4 regions of the Thalassotalea ganghwensis genome follow, and region 1 is predicted to be linked to each of the others. Evidence: predicted binding sites of a transcription regulator. Region 1 holds the regulator's gene; each other region holds the start of a gene.
What was found. The regulator FNR, encoded in region 1, switches genes on or off when oxygen is low (the NO sensors DNR and NnrR bind a similar motif). The targets are predictions, from matches to a motif close to TTGATCTAGATCAA.
Positions count from the first base shown of each region.

Region 2: a site for FNR is predicted at 1,531-1,544, ahead of ACSLUH_RS00315 (universal stress protein). Genes of this name have one in related genera too.
Region 3: a site for FNR is predicted at 2,541-2,554, ahead of ACSLUH_RS05500 (glutamate-cysteine ligase family protein). Genes of this name have one in related genera too.
Region 4: a site for FNR is predicted at 3,447-3,460, ahead of hemN (oxygen-independent coproporphyrinogen III oxidase). Genes of this name have one in related genera too.

Region 1 covers NZ_JBQRUM010000004.1:202,926-208,005, forward strand. The annotation lists gene ACSLUH_RS06005 (heavy metal translocating P-type ATPase) at 1-692, shown strand, start outside; gene ccoS (cbb3-type cytochrome oxidase assembly protein CcoS) at 689-928, shown strand; gene ACSLUH_RS06015 (sulfite exporter TauE/SafE family protein) at 1,001-1,678, shown strand; gene ACSLUH_RS06020 (fumarate/nitrate reduction transcriptional regulator Fnr) at 1,723-2,442, shown strand; gene uspE (universal stress protein UspE) at 2,663-3,592, shown strand; gene ttcA (tRNA 2-thiocytidine(32) synthetase TtcA) at 3,815-4,708, shown strand.
Region 2 covers NZ_JBQRUM010000001.1:69,321-74,400, forward strand. The annotation lists gene ACSLUH_RS00305 (amidohydrolase family protein) at 1-68, opposite strand, end outside; gene ACSLUH_RS00310 (LysE family translocator) at 165-776, opposite strand; gene ACSLUH_RS00315 (universal stress protein) at 1,008-1,445, opposite strand; gene ACSLUH_RS00320 (collagenase) at 1,730-5,080, opposite strand, start outside.
Region 3 covers NZ_JBQRUM010000004.1:86,301-91,380, forward strand. The annotation lists gene ACSLUH_RS05485 (transglutaminase TgpA family protein) at 1-532, opposite strand, end outside; gene ACSLUH_RS05490 (DUF58 domain-containing protein) at 525-1,529, opposite strand; gene ACSLUH_RS05495 (AAA family ATPase) at 1,541-2,467, opposite strand; gene ACSLUH_RS05500 (glutamate-cysteine ligase family protein) at 2,614-4,092, shown strand; gene ACSLUH_RS05505 (M14 family metallopeptidase) at 4,083-5,080, shown strand, end outside.
Region 4 covers NZ_JBQRUM010000003.1:214,012-219,091, reverse strand. The annotation lists gene ACSLUH_RS04515 (VOC family protein) at 1-105, shown strand, start outside; gene ACSLUH_RS04510 (alpha/beta fold hydrolase) at 331-1,296, shown strand; gene yihI (Der GTPase-activating protein YihI) at 1,994-2,572, shown strand; gene ACSLUH_RS04500 (DUF2489 domain-containing protein) at 2,572-3,069, shown strand; gene hemN (oxygen-independent coproporphyrinogen III oxidase) at 3,529-4,899, shown strand; gene ACSLUH_RS04490 (DUF1285 domain-containing protein) at 5,074-5,080, opposite strand, start outside.

The sequences.
Region 1 (5,080 bases):
TCCAAATTATCAGCGGAAGCGGTATTAAAGGGGTTATTGATGGCCATCAATATGCTATCGGTAGGTCGTCTTGGCTTTCTGAATCAAAAGAAGATACTGAGCAGGCTCGATGTGTGTTAGCAAAAAATGGAAAACTACTCGCTTCATTTAGTTTTATCGACCAAATACGCGATGACGCAAAAGCTTTGGTAGACAGCCTTAAGAAGAAACATGTTAAAACAATTATGCTCTCAGGGGATAACCTAGCGGGTTGTCAAACGGTGCAAGACGCGCTAACACTTGATCATATCTATGCATCTTGTTCTGCAGAAGACAAGATGAAAAAACTAAAGCACTATCAACAGAAATTCACAGTCGCGATGCTCGGTGACGGTGTGAATGATTCACCAGTTTTTGGCGCAGCCCACATTTCGGTTGCAATGGGTGGAGGCACCGATGTTGCAAAATCAGGGGCAGACGTTATTTTGTTGAATAACCGCTTGTCCTCTATGAAGACCTTATTTAATATTTCAGTTAAAACAAAACGAGTGATTAAACAAAATTACGCTTGGGCGATGGGTTATAATGCCATCGTACTTCCATTAGCGGTAAGTGGTCATATAACGCCATACATGGCTGTTGTTGGTATGTCTTTGAGCTCTATACTTGTTATTACTAATTCACTTCGGTTGCTAAAAAGAGGCTCAAAATGAGTATTATTTATGTATTAATACCTATCGCGATAATTTTAACAGCGTTAGGAATTTACCTCTTTTTTTGGGCCGTAAAAACTGACCAATTTGACGACTTAGAAAAACAAGGATTAAGCATTTTGTTTGAAGAGGACAAACAAAATAAACCACCTAAATCCAATAGTCAGGAACAAGACATTCCGCAGGCAGAAACCAATTCTGACTCAGTGAGTAAAAATGCCCTAAATAAAGAATAACAAAGGAGCTAAATTTAACTTGTCGTCAAACTCCCCCCTTCTATCGCCACTAGTTTTCAATAGGATCCCCTAATGGAGATGAACTTTTTCGCTGGCTTGGTTGTTGGTTTGCTCGGCGCTGGTCATTGCATCGCAATGTGTGGCGGTATTTCATCGATGTTAACGGCTGCTTTGCCCAATGACCAAGGCATTAGCACAAAGAAGTTCTTCTATACACTCTACTACAACATTGGCCGAATTATTAGCTATAGCCTCATTGGTTTTATCGCTGGTTTTACTGGTTCACTTGCTGCAAAAAACCTTGGCGTTCCGTTAAATATAATGAGGTTTATATCGGGTATCTTCTTAATACTTTTAGGGCTATATATCGGTCGCTGGTACAGTGGATTAGTTCAAGTTGAGAAAGTTGGACAAATATTATGGAAATTCCTTTCACCACTCAATAAGAAGTTTCTTCCAGTCGATTCATTAGCCAAAGCATTTGGATTAGGTGCACTCTGGGGCTGGTTACCGTGCGGGCTAGTTTACTCAACACTTACCTGGTCAGTCGCATCAGCGGATCCTTGGCAAGGCGCGCTAATTATGATGGGGTTTGGCATTGGAACTTTACCTGCGCTGCTTAGTGTTTCTGTCGGTTTTTTATCATTCAGGCAACTCATCTCTCATACGCTATTTCGTCAAGTAATGGCGATTACATTGATCATTTATGGAATTATTACGTTAAAGATTGCATCTGGCATAATGTTCTAATAACATCTCCATATACCAGTGTAACAATCTTCTTAGAGTTTATGATGCAAAACCGTCAATGTTCAGGCCAGCAACACATTCATTGCCAAAATTGTAGTATTAGTGAGCTATGCCTGCCTTTTACTCTCAATGATCAAGAACTTGAAAAGCTTGATCAAATCATTGACCGCAAGCGTCCTATTCATAAAGGCGAACAATTGTTTCGTGACGGAGAGAAGATGCAATCATTATTCGCTATCCGTTCAGGTACCTTTAAAACATTTACTGTTGATGAGCATGGTGAAGAACAAATCACCGGTTTTCATTTGGCTGGAGATTTGCTCGGTTTCGATGCAATCGCAGCTGAAAAGCACCCTAGTTTTGCAAAAGCATTAGAAACATCTATGGTGTGTGAAATTCCTTACGATACCCTTGACGCGTTATCAAACTCTGTGCCTAAATTGAAAAAGCAAATTCTGAGAATGATGAGCACGGAAATTAAGGCTGATCAAGAAATGCTGACCTTGCTAAATCGTAAAAATGCAGAACAACGTTTGGCAACCTTTCTTTCATCGCTCAGCATGAGGTTCCATGCACGAGGTCTATCGCAAACAGAATTTAGATTAACGATGACACGCAGTGATATCGGTAACTATATTGGTTTAACCGTAGAAACGATTAGCCGACTATTAAATCGTTTTCACAAAAGCCAATTAATCGAAGTTGAAGGTAAATTTATTCGTATCCTTGATATAGAAAAATTGAAAGAGGTTGCCGCACTTTAGCGGCAATATTCACGCTCAGAAACGCTCCACAAACTTTATCCCTATAGTAGCAAGTTCTTGCGTACTATTTTTCAGTTACATATCAATAATAAATCAACAACTAATATCTTGATTTAAAACAATGATCAGCAATTCTTTGCTGCATGATCATTGAACAACTACACTTATATCATTAGTATAAAAACTCACTATATGATTCAGGTAATGCTAGAGGCACGAAATGGAAAAGTATAAAAAGATTTTAGCCGTCATCGATCCAACCACTGAGCATCAAAAAGCGCTTGAACGAGCGGTAGAGTTAGCTAATAAAACGGGTGCAACCATTACCGCATTTATGTGCATTTATGATTTTTCCTACGAAATGACGACTATGTTATCGAGTGACGAGCGAGAAGCAATGCGTCAAACGGTTATCAAGGACAGGGAACTTTGGTTACAAGAAAAAATCACCTCATTACCAAAAAATTCTCTAACTATCGATTTTAAAGTCGTTTGGCATAATCGCCCGTTTGAACCGATTATTGAGCAGGTATTAACCCAAGGCTTTGACATCGTACTTAAAGGCACACATGAACACCATAAGTTAAAGTCGGTCATTTTCACCCCTACTGATTGGCATTTAATTAGAAAATGTCCATCTCCTGTATTACTGGTTAAAGAGCATAGTTGGCCGAAAGGAGGTAACATTTTAGCCGCTGTTCATGTTGGTAGCGATGAAAAAGAACACCAAGCGTTAAACAATAAAATTACTGAAGAGGCGATTAACCTTTCAAAAATAATCGACGCGAATGTCCATTTAGTGAACTCATTTCCTGGCACGCCCGTTAATATTGCCATAGAAATTCCTGAATTTAATGCTGGGGAATATAATGAATCGATGCTTAATCACCACAAAGTTGCGATGGCCAATCATGCACAAAAATTTGGTGTAGACAGCACTCATACACACGTAGAAGAAGGTCTTCCTGAAGAGGTTATTCAGCATCAAGCTGAAAAATTAGATGCTGAACTCGTCATACTCGGTACCATTGGTAGAACTGGCATTTCAGCCGCATTAATAGGTAATACCGCCGAGCATGTTATCGATAACCTAAATTGTGATGTTTTAGCATTGAAGCCTGAAGGTTATGTTTCACCAATGGCGCAATAGTTAATAATTAACATCAAATCTGTACCGCGGGCTGTTAGCAAACATTATCTGCTACACAGCCCCTAATAACACATCAAACTAGTCGTTTAGCGTTAGACTCTCTTATAAATAACTTACCTCTAAAATAAATAAGCGATATAATATGTCGCCATTTTTAATCAAATAAGTTCAGCGATTATCATATAGCTGTGTAATAAACGTAAACTAGGTAGTTAAAGTAAAATGAATCAAGTCGATAACCGCAAAGAAGTTTTTGAAATGAATAAGTTACAAAAAAGACTTCGAAGTAAAGTTGGTAAGGCTATTGCTGATTATCATATGATCGAAGATGGTGATGTCGTGATGGCCGCTATTAGTGGCGGTAAAGATTCCTTTGCTATGCTCGATATTCTATTAAGCCTTCAAAAATCTGCACCAATAAACTTTAAGGTTGTAGCCGTAAATCTCGATCAGAAGCAACCGGGCTTTCCAGCCGATGTCTTACCTAATTACTTTGAAAGCTTAAATATTCCGTATTATATCGTTGATAAAGATACATATTCAGTCGTTAAAGCTAAAGTACCAGAAGGGAAAACAACCTGCGGTTTATGTTCTCGTTTAAGGCGAGGAACACTGTATTCGTTTGCTGAAGAGATCGGAGCCACGAAAATAGCACTGGGTCATCATATGGACGATATCGTTGAAACACTCTTTCTTAATATGTTTTTTGGTGCAAAACTTAAAGCAATGCCCCCCAAACTTAGAGCAGATGATTTACGAAATACCGTTATTAGACCATTATCCTACTGTCGTGAAAAAGATCTAGTCGAATTTGCCCAATTACGAGAATACCCAATCATTCCTTGTAACCTTTGTGGTTCACAGGAAAACCTCCAAAGACAACATATTAAAAGTATGCTTAATCAATGGGATAAAACAAATCCTGGCCGCGTCGAAAATGTTTTTAAATCGATAAAGAATGTCAGTCCAAGTCAATTAGCAGATACGGAGCTGTTTGATTTTGCAAACTTGCCGATAGATCGCAGTAAACCAAGAGAAGCTTATGACTTTTCAAAAGAGACCGTATCCTCAACCAATATCGATGAGTCACTCATTATTAATGTCTCTAACCTATAGCACGATGATTTTTTAAGATAAGGTAGCAGCATACTTAATTAAAAAGCGCCATTGTTAACTATACAGTAAAACCTATGTACATTCGCGAGTAAGTGATAGGCTTTATCAGTAGAGCTTTTGCAAGGCATTATTTACGTACACACTGTGTATATACGGTGTGTACGTTTTTAAAAGTAATCTTATTTAACTATCTATCTAATAATTTATATCGGCTATTTACATTATAGGATTGGGTTTCGTCATTTCTGCTCATATGTAAAAATTGGAAGGTCTGCTATGAGACTAATAGCAGACGGTCGAGTGTTATGCCTGACGGTGAAGTATGTGCCGGCACCATTGATAGTTACTTCGGCTATACGCCCATAGCGGACC
Region 2 (5,080 bases), on a different contig from region 1:
ATTAGTAATGTATTTGCCCACACGCTGGTGAAAGGCAATAAAGCGATCAATACCAAATATAGTCTCATTAGCAATTCCTCATATTTAAAAAATGGCACTATTCAATAGTGTCGTCTAAAAACCTGAAAAAGTTTTAATATTTTTGGTAATTACAAAAATATTTTCTAGGCTTGGTATGTCGTAATCGCCTCTGTGACCAGCGGGTATAAGGATGCTAGCAGCAAGATTGCCATTGAGATATTAAACGCTTTGATGTAATAACTTTTGGTTAAAATGTTTTGTAGCCATTTGCCAGCAAATAGCCATGCAAAAGAACAAGGTAAACCAAAAACAAAATAAAAGCCTGCAATAGTAAGTAACTGTTGCCAAACGTTATTCGTTGTATTTGAAAATGCAACCAATGCACTTAAGGCAATTACCCAAGCTTTAGGGTTGACCCATTGGAAGAGTGCCGCTTGTAAAAAGCTAAAAGGCTTTTTCTTATCAACCTGATTAGCATTAACGTCCATCGTTGCTATCTTGAAAGCTAAATAGACTAAATATAGTATCCCGATAACCTGGATCACTTGATGGAGTACTGGCCACTGGACAAAAATTTGCATTATTCCCATGCCAACTAAGATGATCATTAGCGTAAACCCGACATTAACACCCATGACATGAGGTAGACTTAAGCGTATACCATGATTAACGCCGGACGTTAAAATCATGACGTTGTTGGGGCCTGGAGTGCCTGATGTTGAAAATATAAATAAGATCAGCGCAAGATATTCCATATCGAGTCCTTAATTATCACGTCGAGCCAGTTATCGAGAAAATGCGACTAAGATAATATACGAGAGCGTTAGCAGAAGATCTTGATAGTACGACAGCCCCAAACGAAAAGCTACAATAGAATAGTGAGTAGTTTCTATTTGTTGGGTTTACATTAAAAGAAGAAATTTGAAGTAAAAAGCAACGGCATCGAGTAAATAATTGCCATTGCTTTTTTAAATGATTTTGGCTTATTAGGGTACTAATACGATAGGTACGCCGCAATGATGAGCGAGTTTATTGGCAACACTGCCAAGTAATAAATCGCCTATGGTCGAACGGCCTCGTCGACCTAGGAAGACCATGTTGGCATGCTCTTGCTTTTCAAGTTTGTGAATAACATCTACTGGGTCTCCCCACGATAATTGACTTTCAAGTTTTACACCATCATCGGCAAATTTTTTCATCAAAGGAGCTATGACATGCTCTTGTGCAAATTTTTCTTCTTGTTTATCGTCAAATGGTGGTGGAACGATTCCTTCGATGGCATAAGGGTGAATGTTGGGAGTTTGTAATACGTAAACAAGCTTAACACTAGCGCCGGTGTCTTTGGCTAAGTTTACTGCGCGCTCAGTAGCGCGTTCAGACCATTCAGTTCCATCAATTCCAACAAGATATACCAATTTGCTCATAAAATTATCCTTATGTTTCGTAAACAGTGAGTTACCTCAAGCATAGAATAAAACTAGAGTTCTTGCAGGTGAATCAGCTAACTTTATGAGGTAGATCAAGCTTTAAGCTAAGTTAAAGACTTTTGTCTTAGTAAAACCATGTTATTTTAAGTCGGTGAGTATCTTAATGTAGTCTGAATAAACTCATTGCATGGCTTGTTTGGTCATTGGTAGATTAAACGATAGTGTAAAGGCAGCACTCAACATGGGTGCTGCCTTTGCTTACTTTATTTCACTGAAAGTCGTTATCGACAACCTGCGGTGTCGTAGTCAACAATGATGCTCGCATTCTCTGCACCACCTGTGACTTTGATATAACCCCAGTATTCACTTAAATTGCTTAAGTAAATACACTCATTATTACCGGCATTATCAGAGCTTGCTTGAGTGTTATTGCTATCAGGCCAGCCATAATTGCTAAATAAAACCGCAGCATTTCCTGTTCCATGAGCGATGGTTATGGCAATTGATGTATGTTCATTTGCACCAGCAACACTAAACCACATAGGATCTGTAGTGCCCATACAGTAGGCTGTATCGGTTTCTAGGCGGCCACTTGTTACAGCGCCTTGACTTAAACATGCATTAGGAACGTTAGTCGAGCTACCGTTGTGGCTTGCGATTAAGTTAGTGTTGTAACTGTTATAGCCTCGAACCATGACATAGTAAGTACCTGCTTGGATATTACTGATTTCACAGCTTTCTTCATTACCTTGTAAGTATGGACGACAATCGTAGCTTGATAATGTTGGTTGCTCACCAAAACTGACGTAAATATCCGCATCACCGCTTCCGCCTGTTATCCTAAACGATAAGTTAGTGGCATTGGCTGGCACATCAAATTGAAACATTGACTGCTGGTTTTGCTGACCACTGATGTTAAGGCTACTACCATTGGTAAGTGTGACAATTTCATCACCACTAATGGTTGCTGTGGTTGTCGTACTATTGGTAAGCCCTTCATTATCGGTGACCGTTAAGCTAACCGTGTAACTACCGGAGGTATTATAGCTATGCGTAGGGTTTGCTTGTGAGCTTGTTGAGCCATCGCCAAAGTTCCATAAGTAGCTAGCAATAGTGCCATCAGCGTCATAAGAGCCGTTGCTATTAAAGTTAATGGCGATGTTTTGTTCACCAGTGTAAGGTCCGTTTATTTCAACAATTGGTGCTTGATTAACCGCGCTAATTTGTGCAGTTGTGTTAACACTATGGTTACTACCCAAGTTATCGGTAACGGTTAGCGTTACCGTATAATTACCAGCACCGCTGTAGCTATGGCTGGGGTTGGCATCGGTTGCCGTGTTACCATCACCAAAGTTCCACAAGTATGCGGTGATCGTGCCGTCAGTATCTGAAGAGCCTTCACTTGAGAAATTAATCACTTGGTTTTCACTTGCTGAATAGGGGCCATTAATGACCGCTACTGGCGCTTCGTTACTGGTGCTATCATCTGTGTAGCTAACGGATAAGGTTACCCCATCAAAATCATTGTATGCGTAAAGGCCAATATGCCATACACCTGCCTGTGGAGAAGCATTAGTACAAGACTCTGTATTGCCTGCTAGATAAGGACGACATTGATAAGCATTTGTTGTGGGTTGGCTGTTGAGTTGAGTATATAAATCAACATCACCATTGCCACCAGCGGTTGCTATCGATAAATCGGTTGCTCCTTGTGGCACCGCTAAAGTGTAGTAGAGCCATTGACCAGCACTTGCCGATAGATTGCTAACTGAGCTATTGTTATCAAGTTCAGTCGTTGTATTGTCAGATGTTATGGTAACTATAGCGCTGCTGGTGCCTGTGCTATTTTCATTATCGGTTACCGTTAACGTTGCGGTGTAAGTTCCTGCTTGGCTGTAGCGATGAGTAGGGTTTGCCTCGGTTGAGTTGTTACCATCTCCAAAATCCCATGCATAGCTGATAATTGAGCCATCGCTATCGTTCGAATTTGCGCTTGAGAAGCTAATATCGGTGTTAACTATCGCATTATAAGGACCATTGGCATTAGCTGTTGGTGCAATATTTTCTGAACCACTCGCTAAAGCTTGCGTCCATTGAGTGAACTCATTGCCATAGCTAGTCGCCCAACTGCTGACTCTGGTTTTGTAAGCACTCCAATTGCCAGCACGTGTTTCGGCTAGCATGGCCTGTACTTCGTCAAAATGTTTTTCAAACATAAAGCGAACCGCTAAATAGCCCCAACGATAGATTCTATCTTGGTCAAAGCCGTCGTAAGTGGTTTCAATAACCGTTGCTAGCGTGTAAGTAGAGCCATCGGTAATCGTATCTATTGCCGCTTGGTTGTTGTTTTGTTTAGCAATATACTCAGCAACACCTTCTGTCCACCAAACGATGGCTTCTGTTGGTGCGTTAAAATCGCCATATAAGTCAAATCGACCATCAAGGTAGTGCACATATTCGTGCTCTAAATTCCACACGTAATGATCGGGTTTAGCATAGTCGGCTTCATAAGCGACGAAATTCGGAATGTTATTTGCGTTTGAAGGATCGCCTTCTAAATACATACCACCGTTATTGGTATCAATACCGAAGATATGACCAGCGTATTTGCCATAATCATCACTGCTATTGAAAATATTAACTTGCAGTTGACTATTGTTATCATCTGCAACTGGCTGATTGTTAGTTGCTAAACGATTATGGAAGTAGGTTTCTTCTGCCCCCATGGTGCTACATGCCGACACTTGTTGTGCTTGGGTTAAATCTTGCGATCGAACCTTAATCGTAGGGCTACAAGTATAGATTTGTGATAATACTTGTGCTTCAAGTTGTGCTTTGTAGCCACAGATACCGAAGTCGCTACAATCTGCAAAATAGGTCGCGGTGTCTGCGGCTCCTAACCAAACGGCATCTCCGTATCCATAAAGTTGATAAGAAGAATTAAATATTTCATTAAGTGCGGCGTCAACTGATGGTTGAATCGCAGTACCGGAATACGTTTTTAAACGCCCTAGCTCTCTTGCTGCGTTGGCGACAATAAACTCAGACTCACTATCAAGCATCCAGCTTTTTAAGGCAAAATTCTTTAAACGTGTAACTAGCTCAGTATCGTTGCCAACCAAGGCGACAAATTTGTCATTCCACTGACCTCGGAATAAGATAGTGAAAATACCATTGACAGCATTGCGCATATACCATTTATCGGCATAACTTTGATCCCAACGCACAAGCCATTCTTTCACAACTGGCAAATAAACGTCTTGAAGTTCAGCACTATCCATGGTGATGATAACTTCACTTAAGGTTTTACCATGGGCATCATTGTTTTGGTAAAAATTGGCATTATTAACAAAGCTATCAATCGCGGCTTGCACTGCTGGCTTAACGGATGACTGGAAAGTTACAGCATCATTATAAAACTCAACAAAAAAACCGGCGCGTAGATAAAGAAATAAGCTTTCAATATCGTCGTTTCCACCACCAGTGTAGGTTTGAGACAATCCTTGGACGTGGGTTGCTACGGCGGTCATGTTGCTTGAGTTATAGGTTCCACTTTGAATATCAGAACTTGCAGAAAATAGACTATTAATACAATCGGAACCCTGAGTTTTTAATTCAGAGATTAACGTTGC
Region 3 (5,080 bases), 120 kb from region 1:
CGGCAAGCGGTGCACTTTTTAATAATAACCCTAAAGATGTTTTACCATATTGAATAGTGCTATTTGAGTTAAAATGAAAACTTAATAGAACGGCGAAATTTATAAGAATTACCAGCAATACCACCAGCATAAAGTAAAGCGACTGATTAAAAATCAAAGAAGTTACAATTACAAAAAAGCCGAGCAATACGAGTAAATAAAAATCTTTATTGCTATTCACTTCGAGCGGTTTTAATAAGTAAGCAAAAAACAATAAGTGAACCATAGCATTTAGCGCGCCTAATTGTTTAGCGCTAATAGCGAGCAATATCAGACCAGAGATACTGACAATAAGTTTTAGTGCTCGAGTTGGTGTAGAGCAAAGCTTAGTCACCAAACAAACTTGCCAAATTAGACTTATTGCATAAAAAGCAATCAACCAAATAGAAATGTTGGCAACTAAGGTTAGTCCGTTGAAAGCCATACTAATAATTAACAGATATTGGGTAGCTGACGAATAATCTAATTGATCTTTTACAACGTTATTAACCATGATGCTGCCCATAAGTTGCAATCATTTTTAGGCAGCGTTGGAAATGGAGCTTGCCACCATCTGGCGATATTTTTTCGTTATTTAACATTAATCCAAAAGGGATTTCTTGTTTTTCTAATGTTAAAACTAAGAAGGTTAACCAACTTAATCTCGACTCAATATGGGCGGAAGGAAACATTTCTAAACTCAACCAATCAGGTGATGCATCAATTGCATGCACATAGTGTTTAGTGTGCCAATCTTGTCCTTTTGCCACTTGTTTCCATGCAACTTTGGCTAATGACTCACCACGTTGATATCTTTTTAGCTCAGCAAAATCATCTATACCCTCTCGTTCAGTAACGATTTGTTGTTTGTTGGTATCTGAAGCATCACGACTTTCATTTGATAAAAAAGCGTTAACAAAGTCTCCAGGGGGTTTTATCGGTTTGGGATATATTAAGGCGCTTACGCCAAAATTTAATTGGGTCCAAACCTTAAATAAACCAAAAGGGTAAATTGTACTGACAATAACTCGCGGCAAGCGATGAATTCCCCTTTGTTGATACATTAAGGGTACCATGACTTCTGCTTGCTCATTAATCAAATCCACGCAAACCATTGCGTTTTTTGACAGTGAGAAGAATAACTTGAACTTCTTGCCAGCGCTTTTTAGATTGATAGGCAAGAATAACTTTTCATCACAAAAGCCGGTCACTAATGAATTGTTTAAGGCGAGTTGCAAGTGAGCAAGGTTTCGATAGCTTTGTATCATCGCTGTGACAAAGCAACTGGCTAAAATAAAGCTAACTAAAATAATGAGGTTATTTTGATAATTCGTGCCAAGGATAAACATCAAGGTTGCGAAAAATAGATAAGCGTAACCAAAACGAGTCGGTAAAATAAAAATATTGTTCCTTTTCAGCGTTTGCTTTGATGACGCTGGTAACTGCTTAGCTAACCACTTTTCAAACTTGGTATTAATCCAATGATTGATTGCAGTGCTTACCACAGACATTACCTTTATCCTTAATGCGCGCTTAACACATCAACAGATGCTAAGATATGTTCAGATATATTATTGGCATCATCTGCGCCGACATCATATAGCGACGATAATCTATGTTGACAACAAGCGATAAATACCGCTTGAATATCTTCAGGTAAGACATAATCGCGCCCTTCAATGTAGGCAAAAGCCTTTGCTGCCGACAATAACGATTTTCCGGCGCGCGGTGAAAGCGGCATGACTTCCACTTCTTTTGTTCTTGTTGCCCGCAACAAGCGAACGACGTAATCGAGAACATGCTCAGAAACGTGAATTTTCTGAACTACTTGCTGTATTTCAATAAGCTGCTCAGATGAAATTAGCGTAGGAAGCGTTGAATAATCAATCGCTCCAAAGCTATTAGCTAATATTTTTTTTTCAGCCTCGATACTCGGAAAGCCAAGCGATAAACGCATCATAAAACGATCAAGTTGTGACTCGGGAAGCGCATATGTACCAGAATGAAACTGTGGATTTTGTGTCGCTATCACGAAAAAAGGTTGTGGTAGTTCATAAGTATTGCCATCAATACTGACCCTATTCTCTTCCATTGCTTCAAGTAGCGCACTCTGTGTTTTAGGACTCGCTCTATTAATTTCATCGGCTAATACCAATTGATTAAAAATGGGACCTTGATGAAGCGTAAACTTGCCAGAGTCTTTATCAAAAACTGATACACCAATAACGTCTGCTGGTAATAAATCACTGGTAAATTGCGTGCGCTGATAACTTAAACCTAAGGTAGCAGCTAATGCATGAGCCAACGTTGTTTTGCCCATTCCTGGTAAATCTTCAATCAACAGATGTCCTTTCGCAAACAAACAGGCGACCGCTAGCTTTATTTGCTTAGGCTTACCTAAGATTATTTGCTCTATTTGATTAAGTACTTCACCAACTATTGTATTCATAACTAACAGTACTTCCTTTTATTTCGACCAATAACAACCTATGGTTAAAAATAATGCATAAAAACAATTTTTATTGACCTTAGTCAACAACTTGTACCAATAGAGTATGACATGCTAAGGCGAGCTTAACAAAGGGATCACCATTTATGGGGCAAGATATCACGCAAACGCATTTCACCGCTAATGATTATGCGACCTTTCAACAAAAGCTGTTTGAACAAGTTGAATGCTTAAAATCAATATGTCGTCAGCCGGATTTTGGTAATGAGCCACTAAAAATAGGTGCTGAGTTAGAGCTTTATTTAATTGATAAGAAAGGTCACGCTAGTCTTTCAAATCAGCGCTTACTTGATCAAATTAATGATCCTCAAATGCAACACGAACTTAATCAATATAATTTGGAAATTAATCTAAGCGCCTTTAATTTATTGGATAATCCACTCACTGCTCTTCAACAAGAAATTGATGAAAAAACCGCGCTATTGCAAGAGCAAGCGCAAACAATAAATATTGATATTTTGCCGATAGGTATTTTACCGACCTTAACAAAGGAGCTACTGACGACCAAATGTATGACGAATGTACCGCGCTACCATACAATGGCACAGTACTTTAGCGAGCAACGAGGCGAAGATTTTCATGTCAATGTAAAGGGTGATGAGTCACTTTCAGTAAATTTCAGTGATATTTGTGCAGAAGGCGCTAATACCTCTTTTCAAGTCCACTTGATGACAACACCCGAATTATTGGTGAATACCTTTAACGCTGCACAACTGACCTTACCATTAATAACTGCTATTGGCGCAAACTCCCCCATTTTTTTGCAACAAAGGTTATGGGATGAAACCAGAATAGCATTATTTAAGCAATCATTGGATATTAGACAACACAATGAATTTCAATGGAAAGTTCCAACTAGAGTGAACTTTGGACACGGTTGGCTAAGAAAAAGCATTGATGAGTTTTTTATTGAAGCGGTTTCCTTATATCCCCCCGTTCTCCCTGTCATCTATGACGAAGACCACACTGATCAACATTTACCAAAGTTTAAAGAGCTTTCACTACACCTTGGAACGATATGGCCTTGGCATCGTCCCGTATATTCAAGTGAAGGCAACGGTCATATCAGAATTGAGTTTAGAGCAATTCCTGCGGGGCCAAGTCACATAGATATGATAGCGAATGCTGCGCTAGCTATTGGTCTAGCTTCAGGGTTGGCTGATAATATCGACGATTATATTGCAAAAATACCTTTTAACTTTGCAGAATATAATTTTTATCGCGCAGCTCAACATGGCCTTAATGCGAAAATATTGTGGCCGTTAAACAATGCGTTTCAGCCAAAGGAAACCGCAATAACTGATGTCCTTAGATCATTATTACCTGTTGCACTCATTGGTTTAACTAAAATTGGTATTAGTCATAAAGAAGCAAGTTTTTACTTATCGTTAATAGAAAAACGACTTGATAAGCAAATTACCGGAGCCATATGGCAAAAAAACACCATGGCTCATTTAGAAAAAAGTATGAACAAACAGCAAGCTAGCGAACAATTAGTTAAAAACTATTTAGCGCATTATCAAACGGGTAAATCGATTATTGAATGGGAAAGTATATGGAGTTAGATTTTAGCGAAGTCGCCTATTTAAGGGACCCTGATAAACTTGCGCTTAAAGCAGATTATCAACAATTTTTGCTATCGTTAAGCACCATGACCGTCATTGACGTAACAGGAAAGGAAACTAACAAATGGCGTGTAATTGCGACACTTTTACACGGCAACGAACCTTCTGGCTTAATTGCGCTTCATCGATGGTTAACCAACAAAGATAGCTTTAGTATCCCCCAAACCAATATTCGTTTTATTATCTGCTCTGTTGAAGCTGCAAGCAAATTTCCTTTGTTTAGTCATCGATATTTACCCGATGGTTTAGACATTAATAGATGCTTTAACAATGACTCAAATCAAGGTTACTTTTTAAGAGCAAATATTATTAAAAAATTAATAAGGGAAGTATCTCCTGAATTAGTCATCGACATGCACAACACTTCTGGCTCTAGCCCTGCTTTTGCAGTGAGTCCAGTGATAACGCCTGAAATATTGGCGCTTAGTGCATTCTTTTGTAAAACCATTATTCTTTCAGGTATTCAACTAGGCGCGTTAATGGAGCAAAACTTTGGCTGCCCTATCGTTACGATTGAATGTGGCGGCGCTCAAGATGAACAAGCTCATGAAGCTGCGTTTCAAGGCATTTGTCAACTGCTAGAATGTGAAGATATTCACCGCTGTCACCCAAAACCCATATTAGATATCGTTTATCAACCATTGCGATTAAAAATAAAACCCAACGTCGATTTATGGTTTGTAGCTCATGACGAAGGAGAGACCGGCGTCTCGTTATTGAAAAATATTGAACAATTTAATTTTGGCAATATTTATAAAGATCAAATGCTTGGCTGGTTAGACGACAAAGGTTTAGCGAACCTCACGTTAAGAAATGCTAACAATGAAGATGTAATCAATGAATTTTTTACCTTACGGGATAATCAATTGATTTGTCGTAAAGACATGAAAATTTTTATGGCAACAACCAAGAAAGAGATCGCCACAAA
Region 4 (5,080 bases), on a different contig from region 1:
GAGCAATATAAGAAACTTAATGAAGTTGCTCACGACATGATTAATGAATGGGCCGTTACCAAACGAGCTCCTCGTCATGCTGCTTGGTTACACGAAGAATCTTAATTAACAATAAGCTATCAACAAGCTTTAACCCGTTGAAAACGTAATGTGAAACACCAGCATAAGCTGGTGTTTCACATTTAAATTGTTACTAATTGTTTGTAAACACTTCTATTTATTACCTTTCTTGCGCAATATAGTGCTTACTACTTACTTGTCTTCGCTATGACTATGTTTAAACCCTTTTTATACCTGCTAGCTACCGTAACTGTATTGAGCAGTTTAGCCTTGTCTTTTAAAGTACATTCTGCGCAATTACCCGCGCATTCACGCTTGTTAGAAGTTAATCAGCATCATTTTCACATCAGAGAAATGGGCGCTCGCACTCAAGCACCCAGCATTGTTTTACTCTCGGGTCCTAACCAACATTGGCATAGTGATAGTGCCTGGTTTTCTTTATTACAGCCATTGTTAGCGCAACATTACCATGTGATTAGTATTGACCGAGCTGGCAACGGTTGGAGCTCGTTTGCCCCAAATACGTCTTATCAAACATTTGCCAACAATGTACCAGCCATTTTTGAGCAACTCTCACTTGAGCGGGTTATTCTCGTTAATTTTGCCAGTAGTAACTTAGTCAGTGTCTTTTTAAATGAACAATTAACTCAATTAAGAGTTGAAGCACAACTGTGGATAGACCCGGATATCCTATTACCTCATTCGATATCTTTGTATTCTGGCTTCCCAGCTAATTGGTACAAGGAAAAGATAGATGACATTTTACCTCATATTGCTAAACAAAATTGGTTAGCTAAAACACTTACGCGTAATAATGATCAAGTTATCACCATTGAATCGCTCATCCCTAAAAATTACGTGAATGATATGGACTGGAAATACTTTAACGCAATGCAGCAACAGCGTTTAACAATCGAAAATCAACAGACGGTCGCCATTGAAATCGCGAACTATCAAGAAGATTTGGAGCAAGCTGCCAAAGTTTATTCGCCATTTCACCAGCCGATATCCGTTATCGATACCGATTTTGAAATGCATGATATAAAGCCTGACAACGAGAAATACCAACAAATATTGACTTGGCAAAAAGAAGGCAGTGCCTGGAGCAAAAAAATAGCCGACGACTCGCAAGGCCAATATTATCCGGTGAAGAATGGCAGTCATTTATTGATGTTCCAAAAGCCAGACTTAATTATATCGGCGATTGAGCAACTTATTGACCAGTTAGGTCGATAATTATCAAAAAAACGAAACAAAATTTAGTACGAATGATATCGTAACTTGTTTTAGTTCTCCATTTGCGAGATTTTAGCCATAAAACCTGTAAGACATTTGCCATTTTTGATTTTTATTCTTCTCAAAGAAATGTTTTCTTTCGATAAAATAAACAACCAATACAGAGCGTTATAGAATTTCGAATATAATTTTATTAATATCGATTAATTTTTAACTTGCTCTATGCGCTCAGTGAAGTAAAGTATGGGGCAGTTGTTTAAGACAACGAAAGAAAAAGGACATAAATACGCACGGAAAGCTCAACGTATTTGCACATAAATACACTTTATTCGAATATGGATGATTAGCTACACTCAGGAAGATCATTAACATATTAGTCCTGGAGGACATACGGATAGCCCAAAAAAGTGTTAGGAAGACCGAAAACAAAAAATTATCGCTAGGAATGCACTAATAACAATACTGGATAACTGTCAGAGATCATAGGGACGATGAAACGAGGTTAGGATAACCCATTAAGAATTTGGAACTAACAATAATTGCTTCATGTATTACAATTATATTCTCCTAGAACGATGGCTATGCCATCGTTTTTTCTTTCTGTCCTAATAAGATTTCTCCCTACCCATGCTATTCTTTGGCTTCCTTAAGAAATTAACGTAAAATAAGTACTAATTTCATCATTTGACTGTTCACTATGACTCGTAAGAAAAAATCAAGAAAGCCTGGCTTAGCACCTCTGAGTGCCAGCAAGGATGACAAAAAAATTGCCAATGTAGCGGATAAAAAACCGAAAAAACACAAAGGTAAGGTGTCTGGTAATCGCCAAAAAGAAGCGCTAAAAACAAATAAAAACCAACCTTCAGCAAAAACGAATAAAGATCCGAGAATAGGTAGCAAAAAACCGATTGTGCTTGGTAATGAGCTAAATACCACAAAAGCGAAGACGAAAACTCCTGCCAAGAAAAAAGTTGAAGAAAAACCTTTAGCGGCGATCCGTGTAGTAGATAATCAAAATGAGCTACATCAAGAACTAGAAGCAATTGAAAACGATAGCAAACTTCAAGAGATATTAAGTAAACAAGAAGACGATATCATTTTAACTGAAGATGAGGTTGATTATTTTAACGAAAAAATGGAACGTCATCAGGCAATCAGCGAACAACTCGGGCTTGATCAAGAAGAAGCACTAGATGTTGAGCAAAGTGATGCCCTAGACGAAGAAGCCTTATGGGATAAATTAGACAAAACTAACCTATCAGATTATGAGTCGTAATGATTGAAAATAACATCGAAATTTTTCTAGTAATCGCTGTCGTTATTGTTGCTGGCTTATCGTTTTACGCCGGACAATTATTAATGCAGTTACGCGCGCAAACAAAAATGCAACAACAGGCAATGGTTGAAGCAGAGCGCGCTCATCAGCAACATGATAAAAAAATTTTTGATAGTGTTGTTATTATTGTTAAAGCGATGAAAGAGGAACAGTGCGATTACAGTGAAGGATGTTGGCGTATCAGTGTTTTGCTAGACTCACTGAAAAGCATTGATCAACTCGAGCGAGAATTTCCGAGTATTTTTGAGCTGTACCATGCAATAAAGCACATGCCAATATTGGAAGAACGAAAAAAGTTAGCCAAACAAGAGCGCATGAAGTTTGACCTAGAACGGACAAAAGCAGAGGCACGATTAACCCCTGATATCGTAAAAGAACTCGACCTGTTATATCAATTTGCGTTAGATAAACTATCATTACTTAGAAGCAAGCACTAAAAGCACCTTTGCTACAGTAATGTCATTTTACAGTAATTTGCACGTGCTATCAGCAAACTGAACAAGCAGGTATTGCGTTAGTAACTAGTTTAGGTGAAGTGTAATTTGTCGACCGTAGCATGCCTAATAGCTGCCCATCAGGGGTTAAAATCCGTTGGGCTGGAGCCCTTATATTTCAAGTGGTTTTAACGTCTTTAATACGCGAATAGGTAATGATGCTACTTTACTTCCTCGTCACGTTTATGCTCAACAAGACAATAGCGCAACCCTTTAGCGCTGAGACAACTATTGCTTCGCAATAGTCGAATTTGTCCAACACAAAGATTCAAACGCCAGTGTTAAAGCTGGCGTTTTCTATAGCGCGTATTAATCTAACTTTGCGCAAGATCAACAATGAATCAACTAAACCCACGTATAATGCCATCGGTTAGTCGTAAGTTTGAATAGTTAAGGGTAATAATGAAAACCGAGCAATTTTTTAACCGAAGCATACTGAATAAATATAATACCAGTGGACCACGTTACACCTCATATCCTACCGCGCTCGAGTTTAATGATAGCTTTAACCATGACGATTTGCTTAATGCCGTCAAGCAATCCGCTAACAGAGAACTATCACTTTATATTCATATCCCTTTTTGCCACAGTCTTTGTTATTACTGTGGTTGCAATAAAATTGTCACCAGACACCGAGATAAAGCGGACGATTACTTAGACTACTTAGCCAAAGAAATCATCGCGAAAGCGCCACTATTTAAAGAATATACGGTCACACAAATGCATTGGGGTGGCGGTACACCAAGTTTTTTAACCAAAGCTCAAATTGACCGTTTAGTGACGCTTGTGAAAAAACATTTTAGTTTTGCTAATAAGGTTGAAATGAGTATAGAAATTGATCCGCGTGAGATTGAGCTCTCGCTTGCCGATCATTTACACCAGCTAGGTTTTAATCGCCTAAGTATAGGTGTACAAGACATCGATGCTAAAGTACAACAAGCAATCAATCGCGAACAATCTACGGCATTTATTGCTGAATTTATTGCGCACGCGAAAAAAGTCGGTTTCAAATCAATTAATGTTGACCTTATTTATGGTCTTCCTCACCAAACGTTAGAAACCTTTGGTAAAACCATCGAGCAAGCCTATAAAATGGATGTCGACCGAATTTCACTATTCAGCTACGCCCATTTACCGAGCAGATTTGCCGCTCAACGCAAACTAAAAGACGAGTGGCTACCTGACGGTTTAGAAAAATTCGCGTTAATGAAACTAGCCATCGAGCTGCTATGCGGCTATGGCTATGAATTCATTGGTATGGATCATTTTGCTAAGCCTGATGATGAACTTGCCATTGCACAACGTGAAGGGCATCTACACCGAAATTTCCAAGGCTATACGACTCATGGGCATTGCGACCTACTCGGCTTAGGTGTTTCATCTATCAGTGCAATCGGCAATAGTTATTCACAAAATGTTAAAGAACTACGTCATTACTATCGAGCGCTTGATAATTGTGGACATGCCCTAGAAAAAGGCATTAGTTTGACCCATGACGATATTATCCGTGGCGACGTCATTAAACAATTAATGTGTAATTACTATTTAGATAAAGAGCTCATTAATAAAAAATACGATATCAATTTTAATGACTATTTTGCGGACGAATTACCGCTACTAAACTGCTTTATAGACGATGAACTCGTCGAAAACAGTGAAAACTTTATAGCGGTAAGCCAACGCGCCCGATTACTAATACGTAATATTTGCATGACCTTTGACGCTTACATGCAAAAACATATTAATCAACAACGCTTTTCAAGAGTTATTTAGGGTTTGTTAACCTTTTTTTTCTGCAGTAGGCTGTTTTTGATAAGTGCGAAGCAGCATGGGCGACGTTTGGTTATTCCAAATGAGCGAATGCTAATGCCGTTAGTATTCAACATAACCTTTGCCCCTTTCGTTAAGATCTTGGGGCTGAGGCCAAAATGAATCTTAAACGTTTTACTAGTCT